2 regions of the Hydrogenophaga sp. ANAO-22 genome follow, and region 1 is predicted to be linked to the other one. Evidence: predicted binding sites of a transcription regulator. Region 1 holds the regulator's gene; the other holds the start of a gene.

What was found. Region 1 encodes FNR, which switches genes on or off when oxygen is low (the NO sensors DNR and NnrR bind a similar motif). Its sites were predicted from a motif close to TTGATNNNNATCAA; they were not measured.
Region 2: a site for FNR is predicted at 2,727-2,740, ahead of ABSY19_RS22895 (bacteriohemerythrin). Genes of this name have one in related genera too.

The regions. Positions count from the first base shown of each region.
Region 1 is NZ_CP159956.1:5,471,976-5,476,380, forward strand. Features, by position in the region: gene ccoG (cytochrome c oxidase accessory protein CcoG) at 1-737, shown strand, start outside; gene ABSY19_RS26575 (nitrogen fixation protein FixH) at 768-1,070, shown strand; partial or broken gene ABSY19_RS26580 (hypothetical protein) at 1,090-1,301, shown strand; gene fnr (fumarate/nitrate reduction transcriptional regulator Fnr) at 1,279-1,998, opposite strand; gene hemN (oxygen-independent coproporphyrinogen III oxidase) at 2,151-3,530, shown strand; gene ABSY19_RS26595 (sulfite exporter TauE/SafE family protein) at 3,551-4,222, shown strand; gene ABSY19_RS26600 (DMT family transporter) at 4,230-4,405, opposite strand, start outside.
Region 2 is NZ_CP159956.1:4,737,985-4,742,389, forward strand. Features, by position in the region: gene ABSY19_RS22875 (efflux transporter outer membrane subunit) at 1-139, shown strand, start outside; gene ABSY19_RS22880 (hypothetical protein) at 178-411, shown strand; gene ABSY19_RS22885 (MDR family oxidoreductase) at 415-1,419, shown strand; gene ABSY19_RS22890 (DUF2189 domain-containing protein) at 1,423-2,193, opposite strand; gene ABSY19_RS22895 (bacteriohemerythrin) at 2,280-2,675, opposite strand; gene ABSY19_RS22900 (2OG-Fe dioxygenase family protein) at 2,807-3,556, shown strand; gene ABSY19_RS22905 (molybdopterin-dependent oxidoreductase) at 3,548-4,405, opposite strand, start outside.

The sequences.
Region 1 (4,405 bases):
AGAGCGCGATGTTCGACCGGGACACCATGATCGTCACCTACGACACGCGGCGCGGTGAACCGCGCGGCCCGCGCTCGAAGAAGGCCGACCCCAAGGCCCTCGGCCTGGGCTCGTGCGTGGACTGCACGCTGTGCGTGCAGGTGTGCCCCACCGGCATCGACATCCGCAACGGCCTGCAGTCCGACTGCATCGGCTGCGCGGCCTGCATCGACGTGTGCGACGACGTGATGGACAAGGTGGGCTACCCGCGTGGGCTGATCCGCTTCTCCACCGAGAACGGCCTGGACAACGGCTGGACCACGCGGCAGATGCTGCGGCGCGCCTTGCGCCCGCGCGTGCTGATCTACACCGCGATCCTCGGCGCCATCACCCTCGCCGTGGGACTGAGCCTTTACATGCGCACGCCACTCAAGGTGGACGTGATCCGCGACCGCGGCGCCCTGGCCCGCATGGTGGAGCAGGGGCGCATCGAGAACGTGTTCCGCCTGCAGATCATGAACGCCACCGAGTCGCCGCAGCGCTACGCCATCGGTGTCTCCGGCCTGCCCGGCATCGCGCTGGACTCCAGCGCCGAGGTGGAGGTGCTCTCCACCGAGGTGCGCGCGGTGGCGGTGCGGGTGCAGATCCCGCCCGATGCCGCGAGCCCGGGCTCGCACCCGATCCATTTCGACATCCGCGCCATCGGCGACGAATCGATCCACGTCTCCGAAAAGGCAGCCTTCCTGGTGCCGCGCTGATCCGATCCATCTTCTCGAAGGAGCTCTCTCATGAACCCATCCAGCTCTCCCGCCGTGGCGGCCCCCGTGCCGCCGGTGTCCTGGTGGCGTGTCCCACACATGTGGCTGGTGGTGGGCGGCCCGCTGGTGGTGGTGGTGGCCAGCCTCATCACCGCCTTCATCGCGGTCAACAACGCCGACCCGGTGCTCGACAAGGCCGTGTTCGAACGCGACCGCGAAGCCGCGCTGGCGCTGGAAGGACAGGCCAAGGCCGAGGCGCTGATCAAGCTGCAGCCCGCGCACCAGGCGCGCAACCACGCGGCTTCGCCGGTGGTGCCTCAACCGGAGCGCTGAGGTGCAGGCGCGCCACTGGATGGGCATCGCCTGGCCGGCTTTCCTGCTCGCGGCGGTGCTGGAGATGCTGGTCTTCGCGATGGTGGACCCGGGCGACCTGCACTGGTTCGGCCAGCCGCTGGACTGGTCGCGCCAGGCGGTCTACACCGTGGCCTTCTTCGTCTTCTGGGGGTGACGGCGGTGTCGAGCGCGCTGACCGCGCTGCTCGTCATCCGCAAGTCTGAGGATTGACGATGCGGCGCAGGCCGTCGGTGTTCTTGATGTGCACGTAGCGCTGCTTCACATCGATGATGCCGTCCTCCACGAACTTGGAGAAGGTGCGGCTCACCGTCTCGAGCTTCATGCCGAGGTAGCTGCCGATCTCTTCGCGCGTCATGCGCAGCACCAGCTCGGACTGCGAGAAGCCGCGCGCATGCAGGCGCTGCACCAGGTTGAGCAGGAAGGCCGCCAGGCGCTCTTCGGCGCGCATGCTGCCCAGCAGCAGCATCACGCCATGGTCGCGCACGATCTCGCGGCTCATGATCTTGTGCACGTGGTGCTGCAGGGTGGTGAATTCGCGCGAGAGCTCTTCGACCTGGTCGAACGGCATCACGCAGACCTCGGCATCTTCCAGCGCCACCGCGTTGCAGGAATGGTGGTCGCTCACGATGCCGTCCAGGCCGATGATCTCGCCCGTCATCTGGAAGCCCGTCACCTGATCGCGGCCGTCGGCCGTTGTCACGCAGGTCTTGAAGAAGCCCGAGCGCACGGCGTACAGCGACGTGAACTTGTCCCCCACGCTGAACAGCGCCGTGCCGCGCTTGATGCGCCGGCGCTTGGAGATCACCTTGTCCAGCTTGTCCATCTCGTCGGGGTTCAAGCCCATGGGCAAGCACAGCTCGCGCAGGTTGCAGCTCGAGCAGGCGACTTTGATGCGTTGAGCGTCCATTAGAAAAGTCCGGATTCGCAAAAGGTTACAGCATACCCCCCACGGTGTCGACTTCGCGCCCCGGCAGCGGATCAGTTCACCACCTTTTGACCAGGATCAAGGGAATTCCAGACACTCTGTCGCACAGTGAGGGCCTTGATGGAGATTCGATCTTGAGCCACGCCATTTCCGAGGAGCTGCTGAAGCGTTTTGACGTGCCGGGGCCGCGCTACACCTCATACCCCACCGCCGACCGGTTCGTGGAGGCGTTCACCGAGAACGACTACATCCAGGCGCTGCAACAGCGCCGAGCGGGCTCGATGGCCCTTCCGCTGTCCCTGTACGTGCACATCCCGTTCTGCGAATCGGTCTGCTACTACTGCGCCTGCAACAAGGTCATCACCAAACACCATTCGCGCGCGGCCGAGTACCTGCGCTACCTGGCGCGCGAGGTGGAGCTGCAGGTGGCGCACCTGGGCCAGGGCCACAGCGTGTCGCAACTGCACCTGGGCGGCGGCACACCCACCTTCCTCTCCGATGCCGAGCTCGAAGAACTCATGGCCATGCTGCGGCGCCACTTCACGCTGGCGCCCGGCGGCGAGTACTCGGTGGAGGTGGACCCGCGCACCGTGACCGAGGACCGCCTGAAGACCCTGGCCCGCCTGGGCTTCAACCGCCTGAGCTTCGGCGTGCAGGACTTCGACCCCGCGGTGCAGAAGGCCGTGCACCGCGTGCAGCCCGCCGAGCAGGTGTTCGCGCTGGTGGCCGCGGCGCGGCGCATCGGCTTCGAGTCGGTCAACGTGGACCTGATCTACGGCCTGCCGCTGCAGACCCCCGCGTCTTTCGCGCGCACGCTGGCGCAGGTGAACGAGCTGCGGCCCGACCGCATCGCGCTCTACGCCTATGCCCACCTGCCATCGCGCTTCAAACCGCAGCGGCGCATCTCGGCGGCTGAGTTGCCCAGCCCGGGCGACAAGCTCGGCATGCTGTCGATGTCGCTCGATGCGCTGATCGACGCCGGCTATGTCTACGTGGGCATGGACCACTTCGCGCTGCCCAACGACGCGCTCGCGGTGGCCAAGCGCCAGGGGCGCCTGCACCGCAACTTCCAGGGCTACAGCACGCAGCCCGACTGCGACCTGATCGCGCTCGGCGTGTCCGCCATCGGGCGCATCGGCGCCACCTACAGCCAGAACGCCAAGACGCTGGAGGAATACCGCGACCTGCTCGACCAGGGCCGACTGCCCATCGTGCGCGGGCTCGCGCTCACGCGCGACGACCTCCTGCGCCGCGCGGTGATCATGGCGCTCATGTGCCAGGGCGAGGTGCAGTTCGAGTCGATCGAACTCGGCCACCTGATCAGTTTCAAGAACCACTTCGCGCGCGAACTCGAGGTGCTCGAAGGCCTGGCCGCCGAGGGCCTGGTGTGCCTGAGCCCGACCGGCATCCAGGTCACCGAGGCCGGCTGGTTCCTGGTGCGCGCCATCGCCATGGTGTTCGACAAGAACCTGCAGGTCGACCTCGACCGCGCGCGCTTCTCGCGCATCATCTGAGGCCGGCGCGGGCGCCCACCATGCAAACCTCCATGGCGATCACGGCGCTCTTCATGGGCCTGGTGGGCGGCCCGCACTGCGTGGCCATGTGCGGCGCAGCCTGCGCCGGCATCGGCCGCGCGGCTGGCGCGCGCAGCACGCAGGCCCTGCTGGGTTTTCAGGCGAGCCGCATGCTGGGCTACGCGCTGTTCGGCGCCTTCGCGGCCGGCTCGGTGCAGGGCCTGGCCTGGTTGGGCACGAACACCGCGGTGCTGCGGCCGGTGTGGACCATGTTCCATGTGGCCGCGCTGCTCCTGGGCGCGGTGCTGCTCTGGCGCGCGCGCCAACCGGCCTGGATCGAGAACCTTGGGCAGCAGGTGTGGCGCCGCGCCCGGCCCGCCATGGTGAGACTGGGGCCGCGCGCGCCCATGGTGCTGGGCGTGGCCTGGGCGCTCATGCCCTGTGGCCTGCTGTACTCGGCGCTGCTGGTGGCTTCGCTCTCGGCCAACGCGCTGGAAGGCGCGGCCATCATGGCTCTGTTCTCCATCGGCACCTCGGTCTCGCTCACCGCCGGGCCGTGGCTGCTGCTGCGCCTGCGCGGCGCGCGCTCGGGTGGCTGGGGCATCCGCCTGGCCGGGCTGGCCCTGGCCGTCACTTCGGGCTGGGCGCTGTGGATGGGCATCACCCGGCCCACCGGCCTCTGGTGTCTCTGAAAAACGCTCAGGCCTTGGGCGCGGCGCGGCCGGGCAGGGTGGCCAGCACCAGGCCGAGCAGGGCGATGCCGAACGCCACGCCTTGCAAGAGCGACAGCCGCTCGCCCATGAACAACACGCCGATGGCGGCCGCGCTGATCGGCAGCATCACGGTGAACACACCGGCCTGCGAAGCGGGCACCG
Region 2 (4,405 bases), 730 kb from region 1:
GCTCGACGCGCGCCGCAACGAGCTGATCAACCGGCGGCAGGCCCAGCGCGTGGAGGCCGCCCAGCAGCAAGCCACGGTGCGGCTCATCCGCGCCATCGGCGGCGGCTGGGAGGCGGGCGCCCCCGTCCGGGGCGCCTGAGCGACCTTGGCGGCGGGCCGGGGCCGGCACAATAGGGCATGCCGTCCCCGTCCGAGACCCTCCGCCGCCTCTGGCAGCCGCACCGTGGCCTTTTCTGGCTCATGGTCGGCCTGCAGCTGCTGTCGTCCTGCATCGCGCTGTTCGTGCAGCTCACCGACCCGCCCGATGCGCTGCGCCTCGTGCTCGGTCTGATGGCGCTGACCGATTCGCTGCTGGCCTGGTGGCTCACGGTGCGCCTCTGGCGCGAGTCGGCCCCTGCCACCCCTTCCTAGGAGATGACCGTGTTCGAAGCCCTGCTGATCACCCAACCCGAGTCGGGCTACCGCTGCGAACTCACGCAGCTCGACGAGGCGCAACTGCCCGCCAGCGGCGACGTGACGGTGCGCGTGGACTGCTCCACCATCAACTACAAGGACGGCCTGGCCATCACCGGAAAGTCGCCCGTGGTGCGCAGCTTCCCCATGGTGCCCGGCATCGACTTCGCCGGCTCGGTGACGCAGAGCGACCACCCGAAATGGAAGGCCGGCGACCGCGTGCTGCTCAACGGCTTCGGCGTGGGGGAGACGCACTGGGGCGGGCTGTCGCAGATGGCGCGCGTCAAGGGCGACTGGCTGGTGGCACTGCCCGACACGCTGAGCGAGCGCGACGCCATGTCGCTGGGCACGGCCGGCTACACCGCCATGCTGTGCGTGCAGGCGCTGCAGAAACACTGGGCCGACGCGGGCGTGGCCGCCGGCAGCGGCGAGGTGCTGGTGACCGGCGCGGGTGGTGGCGTGGGCAGCGTGGCGATCTCGCTGCTGGCCGGTCTGGGCCACACCGTGGTGGCCTCCACCGGTCGGCCGCAGGAAGCCGACTACCTGAAATCGCTGGGCGCGGCCAGCGTGATCGACCGCAACGACCTGAGCGCGCCGGGCAAACCGCTGCAGAAGGAGCGCTGGATCGGCGTGGTGGATTCGGTGGGCAGCCACACCCTGGCCAACGCCTGCGCCAGCACACGCTACGGCGGCGCGGTGGCGGCCTGCGGCCTGGCCCAGGGCATGGACCTGCCCGCGAGCGTGGCGCCGTTCATCCTGCGCGGCATCACGCTTTGCGGCATCGACAGTGTGATGGCGCCCATGGCCAAACGCGAGGCCGCGTGGGACGCGCTCGCGAAGACGATCAACCGCGAACAGCTGGCGTCGATCACGACAGAGATCGCGCTGCCAGACGCGATCGCCGCCGGCAGCCAGATCCTGGCCGGCCAGGTGCGCGGGCGCCTGGTGGTGAAGCTCAAGGCCTGAGGCTCAGCGCGGGGGCACCACCTGGCGGTAGGCGTGCCAGGTGGCGTGGCCCACCACCGGGCCGACGACGATCAGGCCCAGGAACCACGGCAGCATGGCCAGCACCACCAGCAGCGTGATCAGCGCGCCCCACCAGGCCATCACGCCCGGGTTTTGCAGGCAGGCGCGGATGCTGGTGAGCGCGGCCGAGATCGCATCGACCTCACGGTCCAGGATCATGGGGATCGAGACCGCGCTGGTGACGAAGATCAGGCCCGCGAACACACCGCCCACCAGGGTGTAGGTGATCAGGAACTCCAGGTTCTCGCGCGCCAGCAGCTGCGAGAGCAGGTTGGCGGTGTCGGGCAGGGTGCTGAAGCTGACCGCGAACACCACCAGCGAGGCGCGGCCCCACAGCATTTCCAGGATGAGCAGCACGCCCGCGAAGATCGCGATCGAGCCCTTGGTCTGCTCCCAGGCCAGCAGCGAGTCCGGCAGCGAGGGCTCGCGGCCTTCCTGCAGCGCGCGGCTCACGTGGTACAGGCCCAGGCACAGGAACGGCCCCAGCAGCAGGAAGCCGGCCGAGAGCGCCAGCACATAGGCCGGCGCGGCGCGGAACACGGCCATCAGCGCGTGCCCCATGAGGAAAAAACACAGGCCGTAGAACAGGCCGACGCGGCTGCGCAGGAAATCGCGCCAGCCCAGGCGCAGCCAGCGCAGCGGGTCGCCGGCGTTCAACTCGGCCAGTCGCAGGTCGAACACCGACGGCGGTGGCGGTGGGGATTCTTCGGTCATGGCTTGTCTCCTCGGGAATGGCGCGCCACCTCGTGGGTGGGTGGCTGGTGCGCGGGAACGGTGGCGGGTCGGTGCAGCGGATCGGTTCAGCTGAGCGCGTGGCTTCGCAGGTGCAGCGCCAGCCCGGCGTCGAAGGCGTGCGTGTGCTTGGCGAACCACGAACCCAGTTCGCGCGCCATCTGGCGCACGGTCCCGAGCTGGCCGCCGCGGACCTGTCCCAGGCCCTCGCGCAGCAGGTTGAGCACCACGCGGTGCGCCAGCGCGTGCGCGTCCGCCTGGCCGTGGCCGGTCTCGCGCATCCAGCTGTCTTCCTGGCCGAAATGCGTGGCCACGTGCGACACCAGCTCGGCCCAGGCCTGCGGCAGCTCCGCGTCGCTGGCGGTCTGCGCGCGGGCCAGCCGCGCCATGAGTTCGCGATTCATGTTGTCCAGCGGGTCGAAGTCCAGCCAGAGGGCCTCGGTCCATTGCGCGGTGTTGTCCATCGGGTGCTGCTCCTTGGGGCCCAAGCTTGGCAGCGGCGGCGCGCCGGCGCCTTGATCCAGCGCAAACGCGCGCCATGCCAAGGCCCGACAGGCCGTGCGCCTGCTGGCGCGCCGCTACACTGGGCGGCCATATGACCAGCGAATTCCAGCCCCCTTACGTGCCGCTGTCCGATGTGCACAGCGCCTTGAAAACCACCGGCTTCGCCTTGCTGAGCGCCGAGGCCGTGGGCGAGTGGCTCGCCGCGCGGCCGGTGGACCTGGCCGGGCTGCACACCGGCTGGAACCAGCTGCCGCCCGACGCCTACCTGAAGGACGGCGGGCGCTACCGCAGCCGCCGCCACAGCTGCTTCGTGGTGGAGGACGACCGCGTGCGGCAGGTGCCGCACCGCGCGCACTGGCAGCCGCTGGAGTACAACGCCCTGCACGGCGGCATGCAGCGCTGGTTCGAACCCATGGAGCCGGCCACGGTGGCGCAGCCGGTGTGGAGCCGCCTGCTGGCCCGGCTGGGCGAGGCCGCCAGCGCGCTGCGCGGCGCGCAGCCCTGGAGCGTGGAGGCCCACGTGTTCCGCATCGACACCACCGACGGCATCGGGCGGCCCACGCCCGAAGGCGCGCACCGCGACGGTGTGGACCTGGTGGCCGTGTTCATGGTGGACCGCCACGCCATCAAGGGCGGCGAGAGCCGCGTGTTCGAAGCCAACGGCCCGAGCGGCCAGCGCTTCACGCTGCGCGAGCCGTGGTCGCTGCTGCTGCTCGACGACGCGCGCGTGATCCACGAGAGCACGCCGATCCAGCCGCTGGAAGGCGATGCCCTGGGCTGGCGCGACACGCTGGTGGTGACCTACCGCAGCGGGGCCTTCCAGGGCGACGCCTCAGCCTGACGGCGGCGGTTCGTAGGCGCGGATCGGCGGCAGCGGTCCGTCGAAACGCTCCACCTGAACCGTGCTGAGCTGGCCCGCGCAGCCCTGGGCCAGCGACGAGGTGCCGACGTCCCGGGTGAGCACATTGGGGTTGCCGTGGGCGCACATCGGCCGGCCCTGGGCATCCTGCACGGGGTCGTACCAGGCGCCGGTGGGCAGCTGAATCACGTCTTCGCGCATGTCGGCGCACAGGCGCGCGCTGGCCAGGCAGGCCCCGATCTCGTTGAAGAGGCGCACGGTGTCGCCCTCGCGAATGCCGCGCGCGGCGGCCGCGGCCGGGTGCAGGGTGCACACCTCGCGGCCCTGGCGCTTGGTGGACTGGCTGTGGGCGCCGAAGTCGAGCTGGCTGTGCAGCTTGGAATGCGGCTGGTTGGCCACCAGCCACAGCGGGTGGGCCGCATCGGGCGCGAAGCTCGGGGGCAGCCAGGCCGGGTGGCCGGGGCAGTCCGCGTAACCGAAGCCGGCCACCACGGGTGAGCTGATCTGCACCTTGCCGCTGGGCGTGGCGAGCTTCGCGCCCTCGGGGTCGTGGCGGAAGGCGCGCAGGATGCCGCCGTCGTCGTCCTTCTGCGGCAGCAGGAGCTCGCCGCGTTGCCAGAAGGTCTCGAAGTCCGGCGCCTCCTGGCCCAGGGCTTCGAGCCCGGCGCGCGTGCGCTCGTACAGGTGCGCCAGCCATTGGCGCGTGTTCCGGCCTTCGCTGAAAGCCTGCAGGCCGCCCAGGCGCCCGGCCAGGTCGCAGAAGATGTCGTAGTCGTCACGCGCCAGGCCATGGGGTTCGGCGATGCGGTGCATGGCGACCACCAGCGGGTC